One region of the Saccharopolyspora sp. NPDC002686 genome, then DNA from elsewhere that is predicted to be linked to it. Evidence: riboswitches for the same ligand, from Rfam matches in the RefSeq annotation. Region 1 holds a riboswitch; the other holds the start of a gene.
What was found. Region 1 has a riboswitch for thiamine pyrophosphate ahead of thiD (bifunctional hydroxymethylpyrimidine kinase/phosphomethylpyrimidine kinase). Riboswitches for the same ligand answer to the same signal wherever they lie in the genome.
Positions count from the first base shown of each region.

Region 2: another riboswitch for thiamine pyrophosphate. It lies ahead of ABTZ89_RS12820 (ECF transporter S component); the one in region 1 lies ahead of thiD (bifunctional hydroxymethylpyrimidine kinase/phosphomethylpyrimidine kinase).

Region 1 is NZ_JBEOVY010000163.1:1,134-15,589, forward strand. It holds gene ABTZ89_RS21360 (non-ribosomal peptide synthetase) at 1-6,777, opposite strand, end outside; gene ABTZ89_RS21365 (GNAT family N-acetyltransferase) at 6,853-8,193, opposite strand; gene ABTZ89_RS21370 (coiled-coil domain-containing protein) at 8,460-9,371, shown strand; gene ABTZ89_RS21375 (hypothetical protein) at 9,384-9,812, shown strand; gene ABTZ89_RS21380 (hypothetical protein) at 9,842-9,970, opposite strand; gene tenA (thiaminase II) at 10,165-10,875, opposite strand; gene thiD (bifunctional hydroxymethylpyrimidine kinase/phosphomethylpyrimidine kinase) at 11,022-11,819, opposite strand; TPP riboswitch at 11,807-11,904, opposite strand; gene ABTZ89_RS21395 (biotin attachment protein) at 11,930-12,178, opposite strand; gene ABTZ89_RS21400 (alpha/beta hydrolase family protein) at 12,392-13,180, opposite strand; gene ABTZ89_RS21405 (hypothetical protein) at 13,393-14,130, shown strand; gene ABTZ89_RS21410 (hypothetical protein) at 14,300-14,456, shown strand, end outside.
Region 2 is NZ_JBEOVY010000075.1:921-16,573, reverse strand. It holds gene folE (GTP cyclohydrolase I FolE) at 1-562, opposite strand, end outside; gene ABTZ89_RS12840 (helix-turn-helix transcriptional regulator) at 740-1,432, shown strand; gene pqqA (pyrroloquinoline quinone precursor peptide PqqA) at 1,628-1,765, shown strand; gene pqqD (pyrroloquinoline quinone biosynthesis peptide chaperone PqqD) at 1,830-2,111, shown strand; gene pqqE (pyrroloquinoline quinone biosynthesis protein PqqE) at 2,104-3,189, shown strand; TPP riboswitch at 3,479-3,591, shown strand; gene ABTZ89_RS12820 (ECF transporter S component) at 3,584-4,180, shown strand; gene ABTZ89_RS12815 (ABC transporter ATP-binding protein) at 4,177-5,616, shown strand; gene ABTZ89_RS12810 (energy-coupling factor transporter transmembrane component T) at 5,613-6,314, shown strand; gene ABTZ89_RS12805 (transglycosylase SLT domain-containing protein) at 6,435-7,121, shown strand; gene ABTZ89_RS12800 (ATP-binding cassette domain-containing protein) at 7,118-9,343, opposite strand; gene ABTZ89_RS12795 (helix-turn-helix transcriptional regulator) at 9,404-10,375, shown strand; gene ABTZ89_RS12790 (alpha/beta fold hydrolase) at 10,503-11,393, opposite strand; gene ABTZ89_RS12785 (isocitrate/isopropylmalate family dehydrogenase) at 11,429-12,019, opposite strand; partial or broken gene ABTZ89_RS12780 (LysR family transcriptional regulator) at 12,145-12,618, opposite strand; gene ABTZ89_RS12775 (class-II fumarase/aspartase family protein) at 12,662-14,005, opposite strand; gene ABTZ89_RS12770 (cation:dicarboxylate symporter family transporter) at 14,002-15,372, opposite strand; gene ABTZ89_RS12765 (GntR family transcriptional regulator) at 15,464-15,653, opposite strand, start outside.

The DNA of each region.
Region 1 (14,456 bases):
GATCGCCAGCACGCCTTCCCTGGTCAGCGAGTCGCCGTCGATGGCGGCCAGGTCGTAGCCGGCCATGTAGAGCAGGGCCTTGAGCGCTTCGGTCTCGGTCGGCAGCTCGTCCCACACGTCCTTCGGGTAGGAGTCGAGCATGCACAGGAACCGCACTTCCTCGCCCTGCTGCTGCAGCTGGGTGCTCATCTCGTGCGCGACCACGCCGCCGAAGGACCAGCCGAGGAAGTAGTACGGCCCGTGCGGCTGGACCTGGCGGATGTGCTCGAGGTACTCGGCGGCCATCTCGCTCAGGCTCGCCGCGACGGGCTGCGGTTCGGCGAGCCCGCGCGACTGGATCCCGTAGATCGGCCGCTCGTCGTCGATGTGCTTGAGCAGCCCCGAGAACGGCCACGCCAGCCCGGCCGCGGGGTGCACGCAGAACAGCGGCGGTTTGCTGCCTTCGGTGCGCAGCGGCAGCAAGATCTCCAGCGCGTCCCGACCGCCACCGCTGTGCAGCCGTTCCGCGAGCCCGGCCACGGTCGGCGCCGCGAACAGGCTTCCGACGTTGACCCGCACGCCCAGCGCGTCGCGGATGCGGCCGATCAGCTTGGCCGCCAGCAGGGAATGCCCGCCGAGGTCGAAGAAGCTGTCCTCGACGCCGACCCGCGGCAGCCCGAGCACCTCGGCGAAGAGCCCGCAGAGGATCTCCTCGGCGGGGTTGCGCGGCATCGCGTTGCCCACCGATTCGCCCAGGTCCGGCGCGGGAAGCGCGCGGCGGTCGAGCTTGCCGTTGGGCATCAGCGGCAGCGCGTCGACGAACACGACGGCGGCCGGGACCATGTAGTCCGGCAGCGCATCGGCAACGTGCCGGCGCAGCTCGCCGGCATCACCGCCGCCCACCGCGTAGGCCACCAGCCGCTTGTCGCCGGGGGTGTCCTCGCGCACCACCGCCGCGACCTGCGCGACGTCCGGGTGCTGGGCGAGCACCGCCTCGACCTCGCCGAGCTCGATGCGGAATCCGCGGACCTTGACCTGGTCGTCGGCCCGACCCGCGAAGTCCAACGTCCCGTCGGAGCGCCAGCGCACCAGATCCCCGGTGCGGTACATGCGGGAACCGGCCGGCCCGAACGGATCCGCGACGAAGCGCTCGGCGGTCAGGCCCGGCCGGTTGAGGTAGCCGCGCGCCAGGCCGAGGCCGGAGACGTAGAGCTCGCCGACGACACCGGGCGGAGTCGGTTGCAGCTGCTCGTCGAGCACGTAGAGCCGGGCACCGGGGTCGGGCACGCCGATCGGCACCGAACTGCCCACCGCGTCCGGATCGCAGTCCCACAGCGTGGAGTTCACCGTCGCCTCGGTGGGGCCGTAGCAGTTGAGCATCTTCCGGCCGCGCGCCCAGCGGAGCACCAGGTCGGACGGCACCTTCTCGGCCCCGCACAACAGGGTCGCGTTCAGCGGGAGCTCGGTGTCGGCCGGGAACATGCCCATCATCGACGGCCCGATCGCCAGGTGCGTGACCTGGTGGCGGCGGGCGTACTCGGCCAGCGGTTCGCCGGGCACGCGCCGGTCGGCGGGCACCACGACCAGCGTGCCGCCGCTGAGCAGCCCCATGCACATCTCCCAGAACGCCACGTCGAAGCTCGGCGAGGCGAACTGCAGCACCCGGCTTTCGGCGGTGATGCCGACCCGCTCGGTCTGGGTGGCCAGCAGCTTGGCGATGCCGCGGTGCGGCACCACGACGCCCTTCGGCGTGCCGGTGGAGCCCGAGGTGTAGATGACGTACGCGGCGTCGTCGAGCCGCGGAGTCGGCAGCTGCCAGCTGCCTTCCGGACGATCGTTGCAGCTCAGCAGGGCTGTCGGCAGTTCGGCGCCGAGGTCGTCGGTGAGCACCAGGCGCGGCTCGGCGTCCTCGACCATGTGCCGCAGCCGCTCCACCGGGTACTCCGGATCCAGCGCCAGGTACGCGGCCCCGGCGCGCATCGCGGCCAGCAGCCCGATGATCAGTTCGGCCGAGCGCGGCAGCAGCACGCCGACGATGTCGCCCGGCCCGACGCCGTGCTCGACCAGCAGCCGCGCCTGCTCGGTGACCCGCCGGTCCAATTCGCGGTAGCTGAGCTCGACGTCCTCGAAGATCAGCGCGGTCTTGTCCGGCTCGCGCTCGGCGGCGCGCGCGAACAGCTCGGGGAACGTCCCGGCCGGTTCGACCGCGCCGACCGCATCGCCCCAGGCCAGAACCCGCTGCCGCTCCTGCGGGCCCAGCACGTCCAGGCGGCTGATCGGCTTCGCGGGGTCGGCCACCGCTGCGGCCAGCAGCCGGACGAAGCGCGCGGCCAGGTCGTCGACGGTCTGGCGGGTGAACAGGTCGGTGCTGTACTGCACCAGCCCGTCGACGCCGCCATCAGCGCGTTCGCTGAGGCTGAACGCCAGGTCGAACTTCGCCGCACCGGCATCCGCGGTGTCCACAGTGGTCGTCAAACCGGGCAGGTCCGCGGTGACGGCGTCGGTGGCGCCCCAGTAGGCGAGCATCACCTGGAACAGCGGGTGCCGGGCCAGCGAACGCGCCGGGTTGAGCGCCTCCGCGAGCCGTTCGAAGGGCAGCTCGGCGTTGTCGAAGGCGGCCAGGTCGGCCTGCCGCACCCGGTCGACCAGCTCCGCGAAACCGGGTTCGCCCGAGGTGTCGGTGCGCAGCACCAGGCTGTTGACGAAGAACCCGACCAGCTCGTCGAGCGCGTCGTCACCGCGACCGGCCACCGGCGAACCGATGGGGATGTCGGTGCCCGCGCCCAGCCGGGTCAGCAGCGCGGCCAGTCCGGCTTGCAGCACCATGAACACGCTGACCTGGTGCTCTCCGGCGAGCCGCCGCAACTCCCGGTGCAGCTCGGCGTCGAGCTCGAAGCTCACCGAGTCGCCCCGGTGGCTCGCGACGGCCGGCCGCGGGAAGTCGGTGGGCAGCTCCAGCTGGTCGGGCAGATCGGCGAGCGCGCCGCGCCAGAACTCCAGCTGCCGACCGGCCAACCCCGCCGGATCGGACTCGGCGCCGAGCAGTTCCCGCTGCCACAGCGCGTAATCCACGTACTGCACCGGCAGCTCGTCCCACTCCGGCGCCGCGCCCCGAACCCGCGCCGCGTACGCGGTGGACAGGTCCCGGACCAACGGCCGGATCGACCACTCGTCAACGGCGATGTGGTGCAGCAGCACCAACAGCACGTGCTCGTCCCCGGCCTCGAACAGCACGATCCGCACCGGCGGCTCCACCGCCAGGTCGAACCCCTCCCGAACGGCCTCCGCCACCGCACCGTCCACACCGGACCCCGCCGCGGAGTTCCGCAAATTCAATGGAAATTGGACCTTCGATTTCAATGGAATTTGCGGATCACCGGACGACGGGACCTGAACGACGGTCAGCTCCGGGCCGGAGTCGAGGACTTGTTGGCGCGGTTCGCCGAGTTCGTCCGGGAAGATCGTGCGCAGGCTCTCGTGCCGCTGCACGACATCGCCGAGCGCCGCGCGCAACGCCTCGACGTCCAGCTCGCCGGACATGCGCAGCACCAGCGGCAAGTTGTAAGTGGCGCTAGGACCTTCCAACCGGTTGAGGAACCAAAGACGCTGCTGCGCGAACGAAAGCGGAATCCGCTCAGGCCGCTCAACCCGTCGCAGCTCCGGTCGACGCGCAACGGTGCCCAGCTGCTCGGACAGCCCGGCGACGGTCGGGTGGTCGAAGAGGCTGCGGATGGTCAGCTCAGCACCGAGTACGGCCCGCACCCGCGCCAGCAGCCGCGCAGCCAGCAGCGAATGCCCGCCGAGCTCGAAGAACCCGTCGTCGATGCTGACCTCGGGCACCCCGAGCACCTCGGCGAACAACCGGCACAGCCCGGCCTCGACCTCGTTGCGCGGCGCACGCCCCTCGACGGCGCCGCCGAAGTCCGGCGCGGGCAGCGCACGCACGTCGAGCTTCCCGTTGGCGGTCAACGGGATCTCGTCCACCGGCACGAACGCCGAGGGCACCATGTAACCCGGTAGCCGCTCCGCCAGGTGCGTCCGCAGCTCCCCCGCCCCTGCCTCGCCGGCGGTGTAGCCGACCAGCCGCTGGTCGCCGGGCTGGTCCTCGCGCACCACGACAGCGGCCTGCCGGACCTGCGGATGCGCGGCCAGGTGCGCCTCGATCTCGCCCAGCTCGATGCGGAATCCTCGCACCTTGACCTGGTGGTCGGCGCGACCGATGAACTCGATGCTGCCGTCCGGCCGCCACCGCCCCAGGTCACCGGAGCGGTACATGCGGGTTCCCGGCACACCGTGCGGGTCGGCGACGAACCGCTGCGCGGTCAGACCGCGGCGCCCGAGGTACCCGCGCGCCAGGCCCTCCCCCGCGACGTACAGCTCGCCCACCACACCGGGCGGCACCGGCTGCAGCTGCGAATCCAGCAGGTACACCCGCAGATCGGGGATGCCGCGGCCGATCACGCTGCCGTCGCGCCGGGCCACCAGCTCGCGGTCCAGCTCGACGTAGGACACGTGCACGGTGGTCTCGGTGATCCCGTACATGTTGACCAGCTTGGGCATCTCCGGATGCCGCTCGTACCAATCGTCCAACCTGGACAGTTCGAGCGCCTCGCCGCCGAAGATCACCACGCGCAGCGCCAGTTCGCCCGCCGGATCCTCCCGATCGGCCTGGCTGAGCTGGTAGAACGCCGACGGCGTCTGGTTGAGCACGGTGACCTGCTCGTCGACGAGCAGCCGCCGGAACTCCCGCGGCGAGCGGCTGACCTCGTGCGGCACGACCACCAGCCGCCCGCCGTGCAGCAGCGCGCCCCACAGCTCCCACACCGAGAAGTCGAAGGCGTAGGAGTGGAACAACGTCCACACGTCGTCGCCGTCGAACGAGAACCACGGCTCGGTGGCGCCGAACAACCGGACCACGTTGTGGTGCGGGATCGACACGCCCTTCGGCTGCCCGGTGGAGCCGGAGGTGTAGATGACGTACGCGGCGTGCTCGACGGTCAGCGGCCCGCGCTCGCCGGGCTTGGGGTCCCGCTGCGAGTGCCGCGAGATCTCGGCCTGCGCGGTCGGGTCGTCCAGCAGCACGGAGGTGATCCCGGCGGGCAGCCGCGATGCGTGTTCGGCGTCGCTGATCAGCACGGTCGGCTGCGCGTCGCCGACGATGTAGGCGATCCGATCGGCCGGGTGCCCGGGATCCAGCGGCAGGTACGCCGCCCCGGCCTTGAGCACCGCCAGCAGCGACACCACCAGTTCGGCCGAGCGCGGCAGCGCCAGCGCCACCAGCTGTTCCGGTCCGACGCCGAGGTCGATCAAGTGGTGCGCGAGCTGGTTGGCGCGCGCGTTGAGCTCCTCGTAGGTCAGCCGCTCGTCGCCGAAGGTGACCGCGATCGAGCCGGGAGTCCGCGCGACCTGTTCCTCGAACAGCTGCGGCAGCGGCGCCGCGGGCGACTCCGGCACGCCGGCGATCGGCGCGTTCCACTCCTCCAGGATCCGGGTGCGCTCCTCGGCGGAGAGCAGTTCGACCTGCCCGATCGGCGTTTCGCCGGAGCATTCCGCGAAGTTCCCGAGGAAGCGCAGGAACCGCTCGCGGTGCGCGGTGAGGTCGGCCTCGCGGTAGCGGTCGGGGTTGGCGTCGAACTCGAACCGCAGCTGCCCGTCCTCGTGGTAGGCCGCGACAGTGAGGTCGTCGACCGGTCCGGCGGCGAGGTTGTGCACGGTGGCCGGGCTGTCGCCGAACCGCAGGTCGTAGTCGAAGGCCTTGATGTTGATCATCGGCCCGAACAGCGGCCGGTCCGATCCCAGCAGCTTGAGGTCGCGGCGCAGGTCCTCGCTGCGCGTGCGCTGGTGCTTGCGCAGCTGCCGAACGGCCTTGGCGACCTGCGAGATCAGTTCCGATCGCGTGGTCGCGGCGGTGATCCGCAGCCGCAGCGGCAGCACGTTGACGACCATGCCGGGCACCCGCAGCGCGGCCGAACCGAGCCGCCCCATCACCGGCAGCCCCAGCACCACGTCGTCCGCCCCGGCCATCCGGTGCAGGTAGGCGCCGAAGGCGGCGATGAGCGCGTCCGACCAGATCGTGCGGCCCTCCTCGGCCGCCGCGGTCAGATCCGCCCCGGATTCCCCGCGCTGGCGCAGGAAGTCGTGCGCGGTGGGCCGCGAGCTCCCGGTCAGCGACACCACGTCCGGCCGGTCGGCGAACTGCTCCTGCCAGAACGCCGCGTCCCGCTCGAACTTCGCCGATTCCCGGTACTCCCGCTCGTCGTCCAGCAGCGACTCCAGCGGGCCGAACGGCGACGGGCCGAGGTTCAGGTCGCCGTAGAGCTCGGCGACCCGGCGGATGAGGATCGAGAAGCCGTAGCCGTCGATGGCCACGTGGTGGATCCGCTGGTACCAGCACCAGCGCTGCTCGCCGAGCTTGAACAGCGCGGCGCTCCACAGCCGGCCGGCCTGCCCGCGCGTCAGGTCCACCGGTTCCCGCAGGTCAGCGCGCATCCAGGCGAGCGCCTGCGCATCGGGGTCGGCGGCGGTCGAGCAGTCGACGACCGGCAGGTCGAACTCGGCGGGCTCCTCGACGACCTGGACCGGTTCGGGCCCGTCGTCGCAGATCCGGATGCGCAGCGAGTCGGCCTCGGCCACCGCCCGGCGCAGCGCGATGGCGAACCGCTCGGGTTCCACCGGCCCGCGGATCTCCACGCGTTCGGCGGTGTTGAAGATCGGATTCGCCTGGTCGAGTTGTTGGGCGAACCAGATCCCCGCCTGCGCGGCCGACAGTGGCAACTGCTGGTCAGCTAGGCCCGGCATCGCTCTCCCCACGATCAACAAGGTAAGTAAGCCTTACCTTAGTTCTCTGGAGATCAGGAGTACAGGTGGGGCTGCTCACCCGCGCTCGAAGATCATCAGCGCCGAGTTCTTGCCCGGCAACCCGATCTCTCCCGACCTGCTGAAACCGGCCTTGCCGAAGGCGCCCACCGAAGCTCCATTGTGGACGTTCGGCTCGGCCACCACGCGGCGGCAATCCCGGTCGGCGTCCAGCAACCCGCCGGCCACCGCCCGCAGCAGCGCCGAACCGACCCCGCGCCCGATCGCATCCGGCTCGCCGATGGCGATGTGCACGCCGAGGTCGTGCGGATCGTGCGAGTAGCAGCGCGCGAGCTTGTCCCGCTGCACCCGGTAGAGCTCCAGGTAGCCGACGTCGCGCCCGTCGAGCCCGACGATGCACGGCACCGAGTGCTGCCCGCCGAGCTGACCGGCCAGCTCCTCGTGCCACTGCGCCACCGGCCACGCCTGGTTCCAGTTCACCGCGACGTGCTCGGCGTTCATCCACCGGTGCACCAGCGCGACGTCCGGACCGCCGTCACCGCCGACGACCTCAACCGGCCGCAACGACCAACCCCCGCCCAGCACCGGGATCGGCACGCCCGGCGCCTCGGCCGCGCCCGACCAGAGCGGGTTCGGCGCCTCGAACCGGACCGGCTGGACCTGCACCTCGCCGGTGTTCGACCGGTACCGCAGGTCGGAGCCGTTGAGCACGGCGAGATCGGTCAGCGTCGAGCTCGCCAGCCAGTGCTCGACCAACGACGCGGACCCCGGGTGCGCCTCGGCGACCCCGCCCAGCCACTTCCGCAGCTCCGCGAGCAGATCGCCCTCGTGGACGACGCCGCGCCGCCCCAACAACCCGATGACCGCCAGCGGCCCGCAGGTCAGCAGCTCCACCGTCGCGGCGGCGAGGTCGCCCTCCCAGCCCAGCACCGCGGGCAGCAGTCGGCCCTCGACGTGCGCGGCCAGCCAGCGCCGCGCCTCATCGGCGTCGGACACCGAGCGGGCCACCGCGACCAGCTCCTCCGACAGCGCGAGCGGGTCGAACTCGCGCCTCGGCAGCGCGCGCATCAGCCAGTCCACCGGCGAACCGGCGTCCGCGGAGTTGATCGGAGCATCGGGCAGCGCGCGAGCACGCGCATCCGCCGAGCAGGCCGCGGCGAGCAGCGCGGGATCGGCGACCGCGACCGGCTCACCGGAGTCGTCCAGCACGTGGATCGCCCCGAAGCCGTGCGCGCCGGTCGGCGAGCTGTACCCGACTTCGGTGCCCAGCCGCAGCGCCCCGACGGTCAGCCGCAGCGGTCCCTCGACGACGGGCGTGTGCGTCTCCGCCAACCACCGCCTCAGCAGCGCCGACGCGCGCTGGTGCGACTGCCCGGGAAGGTCGACTCCACTCGTCACGCAATGCTCCTCGAACCGGGGACACGTGAGCGGAGCCTAACCTAATAACTGCCTCACACGGCAGTGTCAACAAACACCCCTCGTCCGAGGTTGTGCACTGTGGACGGGCCGCGTTTTTGATCACCCAGCGCAAGGCGATCAACCGAGCGATCGACCATCAGTACCTGATCCGGTGATGATCGTTGTGTCTCGCTGGGCGAACACGGACCATCAGCCCTACTCTCCGAGCTACCGAACCGCCGCACCGCCCGGAGAGGAGTTCACCCATGGATGACGCCGACTCCGTCGTTCCGCTCCGGCCGGGATTCGACATCCAGGTCCGCGGGTTCAACCGCAGCCAGGTCGTCGACCACATCGAGCTGCTGGAGGACCAGCTGCGGCTGGTCACCATCGACCGCAACGAGGCCGCGCAGCTCAACAGCGACCTGCGCAAGCTCTGCGACGACACCCGCCGCAGCCTGGACGCCGCCGAGCAGCGCCTCCAGCGCATCGAGTCCTCCGACACCGGCCTGCCCGCCGCCTCCCAGCGGGTGCAGAACATGCTCTCGATCGCCGAGGAGGAGGTGCAGACCCTCCGCGACCAGGCCCGGCGGCAGGCCGAGATCATCCGCGGCACCGCCGAGACCGAGGCCCGCGAGCTGATCAGCGAGGCCGAGCGCAACGCGACCGAGATGCGCGAGGAGTGCAGCCAGCTGATCGCCGACGTCGAAGAGCGCCGCGCCCGGCTGCACCGCGAGCACGACCAGAAGGCCAGCGAGCTGCGCGCCCAGGAACACCGGATGCGCCAGAACATCCGCAACGAGTACAAGCGGATCGTCACCGCCGCGCAGGAAGAAGCCGACGCGCTGATCGCCGAGACCCGCAGGCAGTGCGGACAGTGGGACGCCGAGACCGAGCAGATGCGCCTGGAAGCGCTGGAGGAGATCAACTCCCAGCAGCGCCGCTTGGAAGAGCTGCGCGCCGCGGTGCTGTCCTCGATGGACCAGGCGAGGCAAGTGCTCAGCACCTCGACCGAAGAGCTGCGCGGTCACGCCCCCGCTGCCGAGCCCGAGGCGCAGCTACCGCTCCAGCTGCCCTCGCAACGCGAGAACGTGCAGACCTACCTCATCCCCATCAACGGTCAGCGCCCCAGCAACAACGGTGCGACCCCGCAGCCCGGACCTGCCCGACAGAACTGATCGGAGCATCACGTGGAACTGCTCGTGCTGATGTTCGTCACCGGTTTCGCACTGGCGACACTGATCTTCTGGCCGCTGCTGCACCGAGCGAACCGCCGGCTCGGCGAGCAGGAGTCCGCCCCGCGCGGCAAGCACGCGCTGCGCGCTCCCACCCCGCCGACGGTCACCCGCCGGACCCCGGAGCCGACGGCAGCCGCCGAGCCCGCGGAGCCCACGGCGTCTGCGGAGCCCGCAGAGTCTGCGGAGCCCGCCGAGTCGACCGAGGCCGAGGCGGAGCAGCCCGCGGCTGAAGTTCAGGCCGTCGCGCCGGCGCAGCGCACGTCGGAGCCGGTCGAGCTCCCCGAACTGCCCACCGACCTGTACGAGAAGCACTTCGAGGCGAAGTTCAACCGGTCCCGCCAGCGCATCGCCCGGCTCCGGGCCGAGATCAGCAAGGAGTAAGCGTCACCGGTTCCAGCGACTGCTATCGCTCAGTCGCTGGAACCATCGATCTGCACCTCGGCCAGCTCGCCCTCGCGAGCTGGCCGTTCCAGTTCCCGCTGTTCTTTTCGGCGGTCCGCCACGTAGAACGGCGCAGCAGCGAGCACGGGCACCAACATGCCCAGGAGAATGATCAGAACCGAACCGCCCACGGCCCTCGAAGCCCCGTCCGCAATGGGAAGAATCCACGCCCGAACGGGCGTGTCGCTGGGCACATCGTTCCAGATCCGGAAATTCGTTAACCGGTGGCCGGTGTGCCCCGTGTCACATTTGCGGACGGCGCTTTCCGTTGTCCCGCAACGGGTTTCAACGACTACCCGAGGAACGCGGCGGTCGGCCACTCCTCCTTGATCCACGCGCTGTTCCAGAACATCCACTCGTACTCGGTGGCGCGGGTGTAGGCCTCCAACATCTGCTGCTGGGTCTCGGCGTCAGCGGTCGCGGCGGCCCGGTCGGTGAGCTCGCGAGCGGTCAGCACCGCCTCGGCGAACGCGTCGTCGGCGTAGGTCTCGATCCACGCCCGGTACGGGTGCCCGGATGTGTCGCCGGTGGACTCCAGGATCGCGCTGCCCACGTGCTGGTACACCCAGAAGCACGGCAGCACGGCCGCCAGCAGCACCGGGTAGGACTCGGTCAGCGCGCACGCGCGCAGGTACGAGGTGTAGGCCAGGCAGGACGGCGAGGTCCCGATGCCGGCGATCTCCTCGTCGGTCAGCCCGAACTCGGTGACGTACCCGGCGTGCAGGCGGCGCTCCTCGACCAGCGCGCCCTGGGCGGCGCCGGACAGGAACGCGGCGTCCTCGGCGTTGCCGGCCCGGGTCGCCGCGGCGGCCAGGGCCTGCGCGAACCCGACCAGGTACCGGGCGTCCTGCACGATGTAGAAGGCGAACACCTCGCGGTCGAGGGTGCCGTCGGCGAGCCCGGTGTTGAACGGGTGCTCGACGATCGCCTTCCGCAGCTGAGCGGTGTGCTCCCAGGCCTGCGCGCAGAAACCGTCGGCGGCCGGGGCGGGAAGCTTGCTCATCGAAGTCCTCTCCTCCGAAGGACCGCGAATTCAATGGAAATCGAACCTCGAAATTCCATTGAACTTGCGGGAGTTGTCCACGACGACCGGCGTGCCGCGGGCCGACGCGCCGGTGATCCGCGGGTTCGATCAGAACCGCGGGAAGATCACCACCACTGGTGGAAGTGGTGCACCGGGCCGTGGCCGTGGCCGACGTCCAGGCGCTCGGACGCGCGCAGCGCCTCGGTCAGGTACTCCTTGGCCTCGCGCACCGCCGTCAGCCAGTCCGGGCGCTGCGGGCGCAGCGCGGCGATGGCGGCCGAGAGGGTGCACCCGGTGCCGTGGTCGTTGGTGGTCACGACCCGCTCGCTGGTCAGGAACTCGGCGACCCCGTCGCCGTACAGCAGGTCCACACTGGACTCTCCGGACAGGTGGCCGCCCTTGAGCAGCACCTGCTTGGCGCCGAGCCCGGCGAGCCGTTCGGCCTGCGCGGCCATGCCGTCGACCCCGACGAGCTCCGGCTCCTCCAGCAGGTCCGCCGCCTCCGGCAGGTTCGGGGTGATCAGGTCGACCCGGGGCAGCAGCTCGTCGCGCAGCGCGCCGACCGCGTCCGGCGCGAGCAGCCGGTCCCCGCTCTTGGCGACCATGACCGGGTCCAGCACCACGTGCCGCGGCGCGTAGCGGTCGAGCACGCCGACCACCGCGCGGATCACCTCGGCGTTGGCCAGCATGCCGATCTTGACCGCGTCCACCCGCACGTCGTCGAGCAGCGTGACCAGCTGCGAGGTGATGAACTCCGGCGGCACTTCGTGCACCTCGGCGACCCCGGTGGTGGTCTGCGCGACCAGGGCGGTGATCACGGACATGCCGTAGGCGCCGTGCGCCGAGAAGGCCTTCAGGTCTGCCTGGACTCCGGCGCCACCGCTGGGGTCGGTCCCCGCGATGGTCAGCACGTTCGGAACCATGACGTCCCTCCGCTAGTACGAGCTAGGTCAGGTTCGACGGGTCTGATCTCAGCCCGGCCGGAACCGGGCACCCCGCGTCACTCGCACCAACCTAACCCGAGACGGGGTCATCAGTCGATGAGCCCCACCACCGCACCGGCGCTGAGCACCTCACCGGCCCGCGCCTGGTGCCAGAGCGTCCCGGTGGCCAGCGCCAGCACCCACCCGACGACCTCGCCGTCCGTCCCGACCTCGGCCAACCGGTCACCGACGTGCACAGCGCTCCCGTCGGCGGCCAGCCACCGCACCAGCACCCCGCGCACCGGAGCCCGGTTCGCCACCGGACGACGCCGCAATTCCGGAAACACCAACTCGGTCATCCGCGCCCCCCTTTCCGCGAACACCCCAGCATCACCCCGGCCGTCCGCGCCAACAAGGAGCGCGAAACCGAACCAACCCAATGGCCCACGGCCAACCGGACCAAAGCACCAACTCGATCAGCGCGGCGTTTCGCCTGGTCATCACCCGTGAGCACTTTGGGGGGCTATAGCAACTCAAAGTACTCACGGGTGGTGACCTGCGGAAACAGCGACCTAGAGGAGGTGGCGGCGGAACCAGGCGGTCAGGCCGGCGTCCACCTCGCGGGCCAGCGGCAGCTGCGGCGCGGGCTCGATGCCGGGCTCGTCGGCGAGCGCATGCGCCAGGCCCGGGACGGACAGGAGCTCGGCACCCTCCCCCACGGCGTCGACGAGGCTCACCGCGTCGGCGCGCAGCGGTGGATCGTCGAGCTCGCCGCTGACGACCAGCAGCGGCGCGCGCTCGGCGATGGTGCCCGCCTTGGCGATGAAGTCCAGGTCGTCGGCCGCCCGGGTGGATTCGGCGTCGTAGGAGTACTCGCCCGGGAACATGTCGACGACGGTCCGGATCCGGATAGCGGAGTTCACCACGGCTGCGGCGAAGACCGGAATCGCGGTGTCGGCGAGGATCCGCAGCGCAACGGCCCCACCGAGCGAGCCGCCGAGCACACCGATCGGGCCGTCGTCGACCGGCAGCTGCGCGCGGATCGAGTCCAGCGCGGCCGGGAGCTCCTCGCTCGCCTGCTGGACGAACGGGTGGAACACCGACATCAGCGGATCCTCGCGGAGCAGCGCCAAACCGGCGTCCATGCTGCCGTCGACCATGCGCGCCCCGCACATCGGCATCGCGAGGTGCACCCGCCACGCGGGCACGTCGTGCATCGGCAGCGCAGCGGCGAACGCGGCGTCCGACCTCGGCGCGTCGAGCATGTGCCAGGTGACGATCAGCGGGGCCGGACCACCGGTGGCCGGCGGCAAGGCGGTGAACGGCACGCCCGCAGCGGTGCCGGTGATCGGTGAGTTCATGCGATCACGGTATGACCGCGGCCACACCGCCGCGCCCGCTTACGCGATCAGCGGAATCCCCTTCGCAGTCGGCGAAATCAGCGCACCGGTCGACCCGATCACCACCGCGGGCGCAATCGTGGTCCGGAGATCAGGAGAAAGCGATCGAATTCACACGGTGAAGGGGCCCACCGGCGGGCAAGGGGACCCTTCGTGGAGGACTAAACTCGGCGATGATGGAAACCACGACCGATGCACCGAGCTTCGCCCGTTCCCGGCGGCCCCGCCGACCGGAGGATCCCGCGCGGATCTGGGCTCCGCTGGCGGACCTGACCGAAGCCGCGGTCGCCGCGGCCGGATCCGGGACCGTGGCGATCACCCGCGGCTTCGACCGCAACAGCCGACTGCGCGCCAAGGCGCTGCGCGATCTGCTGGAGCAGCGCGACGTCCCCTCGATCGAGGTGACTCCGGCGGTGGGCAGCGACCGGCTGCTGGCCGACGTCGACGTCACCGCGGTGGTCAACCTGATCGGTGCCGAGTCGTGGCAGCCGTACCGCATCGCCGCGCAGCTGCGCGCCCCGGTGCTCAGCCCGAAGCCGGGCGAGACCGCGGGCGAGCAGGTCACCCGCGACGTGATCGCGCTGGCCGGTGACTCCGGCAAGCGCGACGTGGCGCTCTCGCACGTCGCGGTGCGCTCCGAGGACCCCGCCGGCCAGCTGACGCTCACCTACAACGGCGAGCAGCTGACCCTCACCGGCGGCTGGCTGACCGTGGCCGTGCAGGGGCACGAGCTGCAGGTGCAGGTCGGTGGCGCGGGCATCGCCGAGCAGTCGATCACCACTGCCGAGCTCCGGGTGGAGACGGCCGAGGCGCCGCACCGACTGGTGCGCGACGAGCTCCCGATCGCCGACCTCGAAGGCGCGGTCACCTTCACCGCTGAGCCCGAGGGCCTGGTCGTCCGACCGGTCTGATCGCCTCGAGCACCACGTTGGCGCCGGGCAGTCGCCCGGCGCCTTTTTGGTGCCTGAGCTGGGATTTCTGGAATATTCCGAAAACCGCCGTCACGCCTGGTGCGTTGCGCCGTCCCTCGATCAACACCGCGCGGGAGGCGCGCACTGCACCAGGGGAGGCTGGGGAATCGTGGAGCCCACCAAGGAGTGGCACGTGAGCTGCCGCGATGTCGCCGGGAGGCGGCGGGACTTGTCGGTGTTCATCAACCAGGGGGACGTCGTGCTGGTGGCGCCCCCCGGCGAGACCGCGGTGCTCTCGCCGCTGGAGGTCGGACGGCTGCGGGCGG
Region 2 (15,653 bases), on a different contig from region 1:
GCGAGCGGGCGTCCTGGCGCAGCGTGCCCAGCAGCGTCGAGGTCACCGTGTTCGATCCGGTGGCCTGCACCCCGCGCAACGTCATGCAGGTGTGCTCGGCTTCGATGACCACGCCGACGCCCTTGGGCTGCAGCTGCTCGGACAGCCAGTCGGCGACCTGCTTGGTGAGCCGCTCCTGCACCTGCGGGCGGCAGGCGAAGTGCTCGACGACGCGCGCCAGCTTCGACAGCCCGAGGATCCGGTCCCCCGGCAGGTAACCGACGTGGGCGGTGCCGACGAACGGCAGCAGGTGGTGCTCGCACACCGACCGGACCGGGATCGACCGCGCCAGCACCAGCTCGTCGTAGCCCTCCTCGTTCGGGAAGGTCGTCAGGTCGAACGGGCGCGGGGTGAACAGCTCGGCGTAGGCGCGGGCCATCCGGCCCGGCGTGCCCCGCAGGCTCTCGGAGTCGGTGGAGATGCCCAACGCCCGCAGCAGCTCTCCCGCCGCCTGCTCCGCGGCGCCGAGGTCGATCTCGCCGGTGGACTCGTGCGCGACGTGCAGGGCCGGTGCGGATGTCATCAACGTCTTCCTTCGCGTCATCGCGGCCGTCGGCGACCGCGGTGGTGGCGCGGGGCTCACCCTTATTTCGCCAATCAACGTTAGTCTTATTCGTGGAGCGTGGTCAATGCGGGTGGTAGTCGCATCACCTGGTGGATTCCACCCATTGAGATGTGCGCGAGACGCTAGGGTTGGAGCATGGAGAAGGCCGGTTCGGCGGTGACCGCGGTGGCCGCGTTGGAGGACGACCTGCGACGCGGGATGTACGACTACATCCGCCGCGCCCGGCGGCCGGTGGGCCGCGACGAGGCCGCCGAGGCGGTCGGCATCTCCCGCAAGCTCGCCGCCTTCCACCTCGACAAGCTCGTCGACGCCGGCCTGCTGTGCGCGCGCTACGCGCCGCTGGACGGGATCCGCAAGGTCGGCCGCACCCCGAAGGTCTACGAACCGGCCCGCACCGACATCCGGATCAGCATCCCGCCCCGCAGGCACGACCTCCTCGCCGACATCCTGCTGGACGCCGTGCTCACCGAAGGCGACCAGGAGAACGCCGCCCAGTCCGCGAAGCGCGCGGCGCGCGAGCACGGGCACCGCCTCGGCGCCGCCGAGCGCGAACGCACCCGCCCCGGCCGACTCGGCGCGGAACGCGCGTTGACCAGGGCCCGGGAGGTGCTCGCCGAGTACGGCTTCGAACCGGACCGCGAGGCGCCCGACTGCGTGCGGCTGCGCAACTGCCCGTTCCACCCGCTCACCGCCCGTTCCCCGGAACTGGTGTGCGGGCTCAACCACGCCTTCCTGAGCGGCTTCCTCGCCGGACTCGAGGCGCGGTCCGTCGAGGCCGTGCTCGAACCGCGCCCCGGCGAGTGCTGCGTGTCCTTGCGCAGCGCGTGACGACCCCTGTACAGCCCGTAACGTCGATCCGGGACGAAAGCCCTGAATTCGGCCTCTGACCTGCCAATACTGCCGCTGCGCGGTTACTGGGGCACTGCTGCGGAGCTATGCTGCACCTGCGATGGGCCCGGCTTCTCGGGGAGTTCTCCCGCGCAACCGCCGAGCCGTCGCGGAGTCGACGGAAGAGGTGTCACCGTGGAATCCGAAACCGCCCGCCCCGCCCTGCGGTGGGAGCCTCCGGAGTTCGAGGAAACCGTGTGGGAGCACCCGGACTACGTGGAAGTCCTGTGCACTTCCGAAGTGACCATGTACGCCGGTCGGATGGAGGACTAGCAGCAGCCGGGGGATCACGGCCACCGGCCACGATCCCCCGCCCGACCGGACGAGGTGAGCGCGGATGACCACGGCGTTGCGATCGTCGAGCCGACCGGCCCTGGCCGCGCACGTGCGGCTGGCCTTCGACCGGTCGCGCGATCAGTACGTGCTGCTGGGGCCCGAGTCCGTGCTGGTCCTGAACGCGCCGGGGGCGTCGATCCTCGATCTGTGCGACGGGCACCGCACGGTCGCCGACATCGCGGCGAACCTGCGCGGCCGGTACGACCGGGTCGCCGACGAGGAGGTGACCGGCTTCCTCGACCGGCTCGTCCGCAAGCGGTACGTGGAGGTCGGTGATGACTAGCCCCTACGGCATGCTGGCCGAACTCACCTACGACTGCCCGCTGCACTGCCCGTACTGCTCCAACCCGCTGCGGATGGGCGACTACCGCGACGAGCTGACCACCGCGGAGTGGCAGCGGGTGATCGGCGAGGGCCAGGACCTGGGCATCCTGCAGCTGCACCTGTCCGGCGGCGAACCGCTGCAGCGCCGGGACGTGGTGGACATCGTGCGCTTCGGCAGCGGGCTCGGCCTCTACACCAACCTCATCACCAGCGGGCTCGGCCTGTCCCGGCGACGGGCCGAACAACTGCGCGAGGCCGGGCTCGACCACGTGCAGCTCAGCATCCAGGCCCACGAGGCCACCGCTTCCGACCGGATCGCCGGCACCCGCAGCTTCGACCGCAAGGTCGCCGCAGCCCACCTGATCAAGGAGCTCGGCTGGCCGCTGACGGTGAACACCGTGCTGCACCGGCTCAACATCGACCGGGTCGCCGAAACCATCGCGCTGGCCGAGGATCTCGGCGCCGACCGCGTCGAACTGGCCAACACCCAGTACTACGGCTGGGCCCTGCGCAACCGCGCCGCGCTGCTGCCGAGCCGAGCCCAGGTCGATCACGCCGAGGAAGTCGTGCGCGCGGCCCGCACGCGGCTGAAGGGCCAGGTGGAGATCATCTACGTGCTCCCCGACTACTACAGCCGCTACCCCAAGCCCTGCATGGGAGGCTGGGGCTCGCACCAGCTCACCGTGGTGCCCAACGGCGACGTCCTCCCCTGCCCCGCCGCGCACGTCCTGCCGCTGCCGCACCCCAACGTCCGCACCGAACCGCTGGCCCGGATCTGGTCGGATTCACCGATCTTCCAGGCCTTCCGGGGAACCGGCTGGATGCCCGAGCCCTGCCGCAGCTGCCCCCGCCGGGAGGTCGACTTCGGCGGCTGCCGCTGCCAGGCCTACCTCCTGACCGGAGACCCGGCCCGCACGGACCCGGTCTGCATCCTCTCCCCGGACCACGAGATCGTCACCGAAGCGGTCCGAGCGGCCAACGAACAACCCCGCGAAAAGGTCCTCACCCCACGCCCCCACCCCCGCGACATCACATAGCACCACCTCGAACCGTGCACTGTGGACTCGGACGGGCGGGGACGATTTTCCTGAACTCAGCGGCTTTTCAGCGAAAGCATCCTGTCGAAACCGGATTCGATTCCAGGAGAACCGCTGCACGTATCGCATGGACTCCGCCGCGATCAGCCGTTCGCGCGCCTGGAGAACGAATCCACTGATCGCTACACCTGGTAGCTGAACCACTGCGGACCGTTCTCGTCCTCGGCCGGCATCGCTCCCCCGGATGGAGGCGGTGTTGAGAGCGGCGATGCGGGAGGTAATGTGTGGGGCCTGATGACAGGGGAGCGCCATCGTGAAGGGCGCTGAGAGTGCGGGTTGAGCCGCAGACCCTCCGAACCTGCTCCGGTTAGCACCGGCGAAGGGAGTTCAAGTGGTGCGCGGTGCCGCTTTCCGCTACCGGACGATCGATTTCGTGACCGTGGCCATGCTCGGTGTTGCGATCGGCGTCGCATTCTGGGGTTGGTCCCAGCTCTACCAGGTGTTGAGCACCCTCTCCGTGTTCGCCTTCCCGCCCAGCGCCGGCCTCTTCGGGGGTGCCTGGCTGCTCGGTGGCGTGATCGGCGGACTGATCGTCCGCAAGCCCGGCGCAGCGCTGCTGACCGAGGTCATCGGCGCTTCCGTCGAAGCTCTGCTCGGCAACAGCTGGGGGCTGTCGACCGTGGTGTCCGGGTGCATCCAGGGGCTCGGGGTCGAGCTCGTGCTGGGCGTGTTCCTGTGGACCCGGTTCGGCCCGCTGGTCGCCGCGCTGGGCGCTGCGGTCGCCGCAACGCTCGAGTCGTTCTACGAATGGCAGTTCTACTACGTGGACTGGACGTTCCCGTACAAGCTGGCCTACCTCGGGTTCTTCGCGGTCTCCGGAGTCGTCATCGCCGGTCTGGGCGGCTGGGCGCTGGTGCGCGGGCTGGCCGCGACCGGTGCCTTGGACGCCTTCGGGCCCGGCCGGGAGCACCACGAGCGGACAGCGGTGTGACGATCTCGACGGGGCTGCGCGCTGAACTGCGGGGCTTCAGCTGGAAGCCGTTGGGGCGGCGCGCTCCCACGATCCACGAGCTCGACCTGCGCATCCGGCCCGGCGAGCGGGTTCTGCTGGCCGGGCCGAGCGGAGCGGGCAAGTCGACCGTGATCCACGCGCTGGCCGGTGTGCTCGGCGGCGCGCTGCCCGGCGAGGCCGGCGGGGACGTCCAGGTCGACGGCCAGATCGGGCTGGTGCTGCAGAACCCCGGGTCCGCGGTGGTGGCCGATCGCATCGGTCGCGATGCGGCGTTCGGGCCGGAGAACAGCGGGATCCCCCGCGAGGAGATCTGGCGGCGGGTCGCCGAGGCCCTCGAGCTGGTCGGCTTGGACTACCCGCTCGACCGGCCGACGTCGGCGCTGTCCGGCGGCGAGCTGCAGCGCCTGGCCCTGGCCGGGGTGCTGGCGATGCAGCCCTCGATGCTGCTGCTCGACGAGCCGACCTCGATGCTCGATCCCGGCAACGCCGACCGGGTGCGGGCCGCCGTGGCGAACGTGGTGACCAGCACGGGCGCCTCGACGGTGGTCGTCGACCACCGGATCGGACCGTGGCTGGACCTCGTCGACCGGGTCGTCGTCCTCGACTCCACCGGTCAGGTCGTGCACGACGTCGACCCCGGGACCTGCCGGGCCCGGCTCACCCCCGAGCTCGGCCGCGCCGGGGTGTGGATGCCCGATCTCCCCGCGCCCGAACCGGTCGACGTGCCGGAAGCCGTGGTGGCTCCGGACGGCCCCGGCCCGCAGCTCGAAACCCACGACCTGGGCGTGGACCTGGTGACCCGGCGGATCCGCTCATCCGCAGCGGTCACCGCGCTCGACGGCGTCTCGGTCTCCGCGTCGCCGGGGCAGATCTCGGCGTTCACCGGCGCATCGGGAGCGGGCAAGTCCACGCTCCTCGCCGCGCTGGCCGGCCTGGTCCGCCCCGATCGCGGCAGCATCAGCGGCACGACCGTCCCGCTGCACCGGATGAAGTCGATCGAGCTGGCGCGGACCGTCGGATGGGTCCCGCAGAACCCGGAGCACGGTTTCCTCACCACCAGCGTCCGGCAGGAGATCACGCACACCGCAACGCGGCTGGGCACGACCGCCCAGGTCGAGCCGATCCTGGAAGTGCTCGGCCTGAGCGCGCTCGCCGACGCCAACCCCTATCGGCTCTCCGGCGGCGAACAGCGCCGCGTCGCGCTCGCCGCCGCGCTCGCGCACCGGCCCGGCGCGCTGATGCTCGACGAGCCCACCGTCGGCCAGGACCGCCACACCTGGGCTGCCATCGCCGGATGGATGCGCGCGGCCGCGCGCTCCGGCGCCACTGCGGGCGTGTCCACCCACGATCAGACCCTGACCGACATCGCCGACCGCGAAACGCGGCTGCACCGCGGGCAGGTGGTGGCGCGATGAACGGTGTGCTGGGCAGGGTGAATCCCCTGGTGCTGGTCGCGGTGGGGCTGCTGGCCCTGATCGCCTCGCTGGGCGTGCGCTCGCTGACCTCGGCGGTGATCACCAGCTGCGTCTACGTGCTCGCCGGGTTGCTGATGCTGCCCGCGCGCTCCGGGCGTCCGATCCGGTTCGCGACCGTCCTGCTGGCCAGCGTGTCCGTCGCCTACTCGACGTGGCTGCTCGGCGGCGGGCACCTCGACGTCGCCGCCACCGCAGGCCTGCGCATCGCCGTGCTGGCGCTGCCCGGGATCGCCGTCGCACCGCTGATCGAGCCGATGGCGCTGGCCGATCAGCTCGGCCAACGCCTCCGACTCCCCCACCGGTTCGTCGTGTCGTTCGCCGCTGCGCTCCAGCGGTTCGAGCAGCTCGGCCAGACCTGGCAGCACCTGTCGCGGGCTCGCCGTTCGCGCGGGTTCGGGCCCGGTCGCGGGCCGGTCTCCCGGACCCGCCACGCCAGCTCCGTCACCTTCGGACTGCTGGTCACCACCATGCGCGAAGCCACCAGCGCCTCGATCGCCATGGACGCCCGCGGCTTCGCCCACGCCCACCGCCGCACCTGGGCGGAACCAGCGCCCTGGACCCGGACGGACACCACCGTGCTCCTGCTCGGCGCCCTGGTCGCCACTGTCCCGTACGTCGTCGAGGCGCTGATCAGCTGAAGCAGACGCCGACGCGCTGACCTGCGATGTCATCGTCTCCGCGAGGGCGCCCAAGGCCATCACCGCGCCGTCCTTCACTGCCACCGCGTTGCCGGAGCGGTAGGAGGCGAAGTCGATGTCGTGCAGCGCGTCGGTTGGTGGACGTGCATCGCGATCTGGTCGAATATGGGCATGGGGCTGGAAACGGGCAGGAATTGGTGGCGGTGGCTCGCCGCGTGCGCGCTCGTCGCCGCGGCCACCGGATGCTCCGCGGGGCGCGACGCCGCCACCGAACCGGCCGCGCCGAGCGCCCCGGCTTCGGACTCGCCGAGCGCTGACGACCAGGATCCGGGGCGGTTCGCCGCGCAGGTGATCAACCGCGCGCGGGAAGCCGGCGTCGATCCGCAGCTGGTGATGGCGATCTTGTACAACGAGTCCTACAAGCCGCACGACCCGGACACCGAACGCGCCTGGCTGCAGTTCAAACCGGACGCCGCGCTGGGCGTCGCCAACATGCACCGCGCCACCTTCGACGAGGTCAAGGCCAACCACGGCTTCACCGACCGCGATTGGCTGCAGCTCCCCGACGACCCGGACCTGGCCATCCAGGCCGCGTCCTGGTACCTGCACGACCTCTCCGCCTCGCTGCCCGATCAGCGGTCGGGCGCGCACACCACCGAGGAGCTGCTGGCAGTCGGCTACAACGCGGGCCCCGGCAACATGCGAGCCGTCGCGAAGGGCACTTCCCCGGGCCCGCAGGCGCAGAACTACCTCGACCGGCTGCACGACAACTGGGACAAGGCGGGAACCGCCGTCGCGAACCGCTAACCGCGCAGTGCCCGCGCGGTTTCGGACTCCTCGCAGGCCATGAGCTGCTGCGGCGTGCCCGCGCAGATGACGCGCCCACCTCGGCGGCCCGGGCCAGGCCCGAGGTCGATCACCCAGTCCGCGCTGCGGATCACCTCGAGGTCGTGCTCGATCACGAGCACCGTGTTGCCCTGCTCTACCAGCCGGTCCAGGACCCGGAGCAGGACTTCGGTGTCGGACAGGTGCAGGCCGGTGGTCGGCTCGTCGAGCACGTAGCAGGTGGGCCCGTCCGCGCTGGAGAGCTCCTTGGCGATCTTCAGACGCTGGCACTCGCCACCGGACAAGTCGGTCAGCGGCTGACCGAGCCGCAGGTAGCCCAGCCCCACGTCCACCAGGTCGCGCAGTGCTCGGCCGATCGCCGGTTCCGGCAGGCGGTGCACGGCGTCCGCGATGGTCAGCTCGTCGACGTCCGCAATGGACAGTCCGTCGACCGTGTGGGCCAGGACTTCAGCCGTGAACCGGCGGCCGGCGCACGCCTCGCAGACCGTCTCCTGCCCGTCCATGAAAGCCAGATCGGTGTAGATCACGCCGGCGCCCTGGCATGCTGGGCACGCACCTTCGGAGTTGGCACTGAACAGCTTCGCGCTCACGCCGTTGCGCCGCGCGAACAGCTTCCGGATCGCCGGGGCGATGCCGCAGTAGGTCAGCGGCGAGGAGCGGCGGTTGGTGCTCACCGGGCGCTGATCGACGACGGTGGCCGGATGTTGCGCAGCGAATTCCGCTGCCAGGCTGGACTTCCCGGATCCGGCGACCCCGGACAGCACCGTCAGCACCCCGGTCGGCACGTCCACGGTCAGGTCGCGCAGGTTGTTGCGGCGAGCGTTCTCGATGCGCAGCTTGCCCGTAGGAACTCGGGGCATTCGCGCTCGGATCCGGGTCCGCAGAGCACGCCCCGTCGGGGTGTCCGCGGTCGTCAACTCACCGAAGCTGCCCTCGAACACGATCCGCCCACCAGCACCGCCCGCGCCGGGGCCGAGCTCGACGATCCGGTCGGCGGCCCGCATCACGTCCGGGTCGTGCTCGACGACGAGCAGCGTGTTCCCCTTGTCCCGCAACGACTTCAGCAGTCCGATCATGGACTGCACGTCGTGCTGGTGCAGGCCGACGGTCGGTTCGTCGAACACGTACAGCATCTCGACCAGGCTGCTGCCCAAGTGCCGGACCGTCTTGATGCGCTGCGACTCACCGCCCGAGAGCGTGGTCGTCGGACGCGCCAGCGACAGGTAGCCCAACCCGATCTCGGTCAGCGCACCGAGCTTGTCCAACAGCGCCGCCACGACCGGCGCGACTCGCGGATCCCGCACCTCGCTGACGACCTCGGCCAGCTCACCGATCTCCATCCTGCTCATCTCGCCGATGGTGCGGCCGAGCACCCGCGCCTCGCGGGCCGCCTCGCGCAACCGCTCGCCGTCGCAGTCGGGGCAGCGCGCCGAGCGGGTGCACCGGCGCAGCACCGCCTGCTTGCGTTCGGACATGTTGTCGGCCGTGTGCAGGTAGATGCGCTCGAAGCGGTCGACCACGCCTTCGTAGTCCTTCGGCACGCGCAGCGCTGACCGCTGCGCTGCCTCGCGGTGGAGGAGCGCCTCCAAGTCGGCGGCGGCCCAGTCCCGCAACGGTTTCGCCACGTCGAACACGCCGAGCTCCGAGTACTGCCGGTACCAGTACTGGCCGATGCCGAAGCCGGGCAGCAGGATCGCGCCCTGCTCCAGCGTTCGGTCCAGGTCCAGGATCCGCTCGACGTCGGTGGCCAGCGTCTCCCCCAGCCCCGCGCAGGTGGGGCACATCCCGGCCGGGTCGTTGAACGAGAAGTGGTTGGACTCGCCGACGTGCGGTTCGCCCACCCGCGAGAACAGCAACCGCAGGTAGGTGAACGCGTCGGTGGTGGTGCCGACCGTCGACCGCGCGTTGCCGCCCAGCCGCTTCTGGTCGATCAGCACCACCGGCGAGAGCCCGCCCACCTCGGCGTCGGGGCGGCTCCACCTCGGCAGGCGGTTGCGCACGAACGGCGGGTAGTTCTCGTTCACCTGGTAGCCGGCTTCGGCCGCGATCGTGTCGAAGACCAGCGAGGACTTGCCCGAACCGGACACTCCGGCGAACACCACCAGTTCACCGCGCGGCAGGTCGAGGTCGAGGTCCTTCAGGTTGTGCGTGCGGGCGCCGCGGATGCGGATCGTCGAGCTCATACCGCGACGCTACGAACAGATGTGGCCGGATCCTGACCGCGATTCGGGGATGATGGGGTCATGAGCGATGTCACCCGGCGCCTGCTCGAACTGCTCGCCCACCTGCAGACCGGCCGCCGCTTCAGCGGTCCGGAGCTGGCCTCGCGGCTGCAGACCAGCCCGCGCACGGTGCGGCGCGACGTGGAGCGGTTGCGCGACTACGGCTATCCGGTCATGACCCAGCCGGGGCCGGGTGGCTTCTACCAGCTCGCCGCGGGCCGGGCGTTGCCGCCGATGGTGTTCGACGACGAGGAGGCCGTCGCGACCGTGGTCGGTCTCGGCGTGCTAGCGGCCAGCGCACCGCCGGACACCGACGCAGGAGGTATCGGCTCGGCGGCCGACCGCGCGTTCGGCAAGATCGACCAGTTCCTGCCGAAGCGGTTGCGGGCCCGGGCCACCGCCGTGCGCGCCACGCTCGAAGCGGCCTCGCAGACGGCCCCGCCGATCAACGCCGACGCGCTTGCCACGCTGGCCGCCGCCGCGGATCACCACGAGTACGTCACCTTCAGCTACACCACCCGCGACGGCACCACGTCGCAGCGCCGCATCGAGCCCTACCGGCAGGTGCACCTCCACCTGCGCTGGTACCTGCTGGCCTGGGACCGCGACCGGGCGGACTGGCGCACCTTCCGGCTCGACCGGATCAGCGACATCGCCGTCCCCGGCACCCGGTTCGCACCGCGCCCGCTGCCGGCGGAGTCCGCCGCCGAGTACCTGCGCGGGAAGCTCGCCGAGCCCCGCCACCGCGCCGTCGTCACCGTCCACTCCCCTGCGCCCAAGGTCGCCGACGTGCTGAAGTTCTCCGACTGCGCCATCGAACCGCTGGACCAGGAGCGCTGCCGGATCACGACCTGGGTCGACTCCTTCGAATGGCTGGTGCTCAACCTCGCCTTCTTGGACGCGGACTTCACCATCGAAGAGCCCGAGCAGTTCCGGACCCGCTGCCGCCAACTGGCCCACCGCCTCGACCTCGCGGCGCACGACCCGGAATGACCCGGCGCCCCAACGACTTTCCCGTCGCGTCTGACCGGACGCCGGCGGCTCAGCAGCGGTTACCGTGAGTCTTTTGGGTCGCTGGGGCAGCCCAAAAGACTCACGGATCCGGACGACTGGACGCAGATCAGGTCCGCTCGGCGAAGAAGGTCCGCAGGGCGGTGGCTGTTCGGGCGGGTTGTTCTTCTGGCACGTAGTGGTCGCACGGAAGTGCTTGGCCCCGCACGTCTTCGGCGTGGTCCTGCCAGACCTGGAGCACGTCGTAGTTTCGGCCGACGAAGCTGTGCTCACCCCACAGCGCCAGCACCGGGCAGGTGATGGTGCGGGCCGAATCGGCTTCGTCGTGCTCGAGGTCGATCGACGCGGCCGCTCGGTAGTCGGCGCAGGACGCGGCGATCGCGGCCGGATCGGAGAAGCAGCGCACGTAGTCGGCCACCGCGGCCGGGTCGAACGGCGTTCCGCCGTGGTGGCGCGCCGACATCCGCGCCTTGATCCAGAACTCCGGGTCCCCGCCGATCAACCGCTCCGGGATGCCGCCGCCCGCGGCGAGGAAGAACCAGTGGTAGTAGCCGAGTCCGAACTCCTTGTCCGCGTGCTCGAACGCGTGGCGCGTCGGCACGATGTCCAGCACCGCGAGCGCGGACACCGCCTCGGGGGCGTCCAGCGCCAGCCTGTGGCCGACCCGGCCGCCGCGATCGTGCCCGGCCACGCCGAAGCGCTCGAAGCCGAGCGCCCGCATGACGAGCAGCTGGTCCCGCGCCATCGCGCGCTTCGAGTACTCCGCGTCGTCCGGCCCCGGAGCGGGCTTGTCGCTGTCTCCGTAACCCCGCAGGTCGGTGAGCACGACGGTGTGCTCGGCGGCGAGCGCAGGAGCGACGTGGTGCCAGATCAGGTGGGTCTGCGGATATCCGTGCAGGAGGAGCAACGGCGGGCCATCACCACCCACCGCGCAGTTGATGCGGACCCCGTCGGCGTCGACGGTCTGCTGCTCGAAGGAACTGGTCAGCGGGACACCCATCTGGTCTCCTCCTGGTCGTGGTGGATCGGCCCGGCTCAACGGCCGACGAACTCCAGTACGGTACGGGTGAACTCCTCGGTGGTGGCCGTGCCGCCGAGGTCCGGCGTGCGGACCCCGGTGCGCGCCAGCGCCGCGGCCATCGCCTGCTCGACCTCGGCTGCCGCCTCCGGGTGGTCGAGGTGGTCGAGCAGCATCGCTGCGGTCCAGATCGCGCCCAGCGGGTTGGCGATCCCCCGGCCGGCGATGTCCGGCGCGGAACCGTGCACCGGCTCGAACATCGACGGGAACTCGCGCTCCGGGTTGATGTTCGCGGCCGGCGCGATCCCGATGCCGCCCGCGACCGCCGCGGTCAGAACGCTGAGGATGTCGCCGAACAGGTTGGATCCGACGATCACGTCGAACCGGGCCGGATCGAGCACCACCTTGGCGCACAACGCGTCGATGTGCTCGGACGCCCAGGTGACGTCCGGGTGGGACGCGGCTCGTTCGGCGACCACTTCGTCCCAGAACGGCAGGGTGTGCACGATGCCGTTCGACTTCGTGGCCGAGGTGAGCTCGCCCCGGCGCTCCCGGGCGAGGGAGAACGCGAAGTCGACCACGCGGGTGATCCCGGGGCGGGTGAACACCTAGCGCCACGTGCAGATGTGCCTCCGGGAGCAGTTCGAGCACCCGCGCACCGGCGAACGGCCCCGTCAGCGCTGGCCACCACGACGAACCGCTGGCGGCCGAGCGGGGTCACCGCCACCCCAACCTCGGCCACCGCTTCGGTGCTGGCGAGCACCCCCAGCTCCGTCACCCCGCTGCGGACCATCTCCAGGACACCGCCGGCGGTGAAGGCCGCCTTGATGCTCACCGAAAGCCCGGCGTGCCGTTCGGCGAAAGTCCGGACGAGCCCGCTCAACGGCTCGACCGCCTGCGAGGGCATCGCAGCTACCTCGACCCGCCCGACGGCCAGGTCGGCGACCGATTCCACGCTGGCCCGCGCGGTCTCCAGACCCCGCACCACCTGCCGGGCCGGTTCGATCAGCGCGCGGCCGGCGTCGGTGAGCACCAGTCGGCGGCCGATGCGGTGGAACAACTCCTGCCCCAGGTCGCGCTCCAACGCACGAATGGCCTGGGATAGCGAGGGTTGTGCGATGTGCAGCGCCACCGCGGCCCGGTTCACCCCGCCGTGGTCGACCACCGCCAAGAAGTACCCAGCTGCCGCGCGTCCACGACCCCGCATCCTCGCACCAGCCGGGAATTCGCCGCCGGGCCCGGACCTCGGATCAGGTGCCGACGACGTCGGTGGTCATGGCGCGAGCGCTGCCCAGGTAGTTGGCCGGATCGCAGAGCTCGTCGATGCGGCTCTCACCGAGCTGCGCGACGAGGTCGGGATGGCGGCGCAGCTCGTCGGCGAGATCGGCACCGGTCTCGATCGCGTTGCGGCATGCGTCGTAGACGACTTCGTGCGCGCGCTGGCGACCGAGCACCGGGGCGACGGCCATCATGACCGCCTCGGCGACGATGAGCCCCCCGGTGAGCGCGGTGTTGGACCGCATCCGGTCGACGTCGACCTCCAGTCCGCCGAGCATGAACTCGGCCTGGTGCAGCGAAGCCGCCACGAGCTGGAACGCCTCCGGGACGGTGGCCCATTCGACGTGCCAGGGTCCGGTGGCGCGTTCGAAGTCCTGCATCAGCGCATCGAGCATCGTGGCGGCTCGGTCGCGCAGGAGTTTCGCGGCAGCGACCATCAGCTCGCTGGAGATCGGGTTGCGCTTCTGCGGCATGGTCGAGCTCGCGCCCCGGCCCGGCACGAAGGGTTCGGCGAGCTCGCCGAACTCCGACGAGCACATCATCATCACGTCCCATCCGATCTTGCCCAGCGATCCGCCGATCGCGGCCAGCAGCGAGACGAGCTCGTTGAGCCCGTCCCGGGCCACGTGCCAGGTGATCTCGGGATCGCGCAGTCCGAGCTCGGCGGCGAGCGCGGCGCGTACGGCGAGCCCGTCGGAGCCGGTCCCGAGCGAGGCGAGCGTTCCGGCAGCGCCACCGAACTGGACCATGAGGTCGCGTTCGCGGGCCTGGGCAAGCCGCTCGCTGTGCCGGTCCAGCGCCGAAACCCACACCGCAGCGCGGAATCCGAACGTCACCGGCAACGCGTGCTGGAGGTGGGTGCGACCGGCCGTCACGGTGTCGACGTGCTCGGCGGCGAGGCGGCGCAGCGCGGCGCGCACCCGGTCGAGAGCCGCGGCGACGAGGTCGAGCCCGTCTCGGCACTGCAGCATCGTGGCGGTGTCCATGATGTCCTGCGTGGTGGCTCCCCAGTGCAGGTAGCCGCCCGCCTCGCCGCACTGCTCCGCGAGCTGGGTGACCAGCGGCAGCACCGGGTAGCCGACATTCTCGGTGTCGGCCCGGAGCCGCTCGTGGTCCAGCGCGTCCGGGCGGACCGAGTCGCTGATCACCTGCGCGGCTTCGTGCGGCACGATGCCGACCTTGGCCTGGGCTCGGGCCAGCGCGGTCTCGGTGTCGGTCATGCGCTGGACGAAGGTTGCGTCGCTGAAGACCTCGCGCATCTGCGCGGTCGAGAACATCTCGCGGTAGAGGAAGGAATCGAAGACCGTGCTGTTCACTGTGGACTCCCGGAGTTAGTGGCGGTGGCGGGCACCTCGGCGGACGGTTCCAGTTCCGGGGCGTCGTCGTCCCGGTCGAGCGAGGACGGGTCGGCGAGCACCTCGCGCAGGCGCGCCCGGTCGAGGTCTCCGTTCCAGCGGGCGATGACCGCGGTGGCCACGACGTTGCCGAAGGTGTTGCAGGTGGCGGTGGCCATCGACATGACGCGGTAGACGCCGAACAGGATCGCGACGCCCTCGATCGGGAGGTAGCCGGTGGCCGTCACCGTCGAGGCGAACACCACGAACGTGCCGCCGGAGACGGTAGCCGCGCCCTTGGACGTCAGGAGCATGATCACCAGCAGGCCGAGCTGCTGCTCGAAGCCCATCGGGATGCCGTAGGCGTTGGCCAGGAACAGCGTGCACAGCGCCATGTAGATCGAGGTGCCGTCGAGGTTGAACGCGTAGCCGGTGGGCATCACCAGGCCGACCGTCTGGCGGGACAACCCCATCCTCGGCAGCTTCTTGAGCAGACCGGGCAGTCCTGCCTCCGACGAAGCGGTGCCGAGCACCAGGGTCAGCTCGGTGCGGACCGCGCGCAGCAGCCGGAAGACGTTGATCCCGGCGGTGAGGCAGATCCCGCCGAGGACCACGACGATGAACAGGATCACCACGATCCAGTACTGCGCCACGAGCTCGGCCAGGGCCAGCAGCATCGCCGATCCGTTGGTGCCCACCGAGTAGGCGATCGCGCCGAAGGTCCCGATCGGTGCCAGGCGCATGATCACGTTGATCAGGGCGAAGAAGCCTTCGGAAGCGGTCTCCAGCCCTGCGGTGAAACGCGCCTGGACCGCGGGGGCGAGGGTGAGCACCCCGATGCCGAGCAGCACCGCGACCACCACGACCTGCAGCAGGTGGCCCGAGCTGAACGCGCCGACGAAGTTGTCCGGCACGACCGCGGCGAGGAATCCTCCGTCGTCGCCCCCACCGGCCGGTGCCCCGCCGGTCGGATGCGCGCCGCTGAGGGCACCTGCGCCTGCGCCGACGCCCGAGAGGTTGCCGGCCAGCATGCCGAGCAGGAGCGCGACCGTGGAGACGACCTCGAAGTAGATCAGGGCGATCAGCCCGGTGCGGCTGGCCTTCTTCAAGTCCCCGGCCGCGGCGATCCCCATCACGACGGTGAGGAAGACCAGGGGTGCGACACCGATCTTGATCAGGTCGAGGAACGTGTCCCCGACGACCTTGAGCCGCGCCGAGAACGCCGGGAACAGCGCGCCGACCGCGATCCCGAGGACGATCGAGATCAGGACTTGGTTGCCGATGCTGGTGTACCAGCGCGATCTGCGCTTCCGGCGGCCGCTCGCGAGGAGCTCTTCCGCTGATTTCATCGTACACCTCTTTGTGTCTAGACACATTTATGTCTAGACACAAAATGGCCGGACGTGGCCCGGATGTCAATGGGTGTCTTGCACCCTGGGCCTAGGCGGACCCGGACCGGACGAGCGTCGTGCGGTAGCTGAAGGTGTCGCCGGGGTGCACGCCGACCGTGGTCTCGAACAGGTCGCCGGTCGCGTCGTAGTAGTGCCGGACGAACTCCAGCGCCGGGCTGCCCGGTGGCAGCCCGAGCGCTTCCGCAGGCTCGGCCGGGAGCGCGATGGCTCGGACCCGC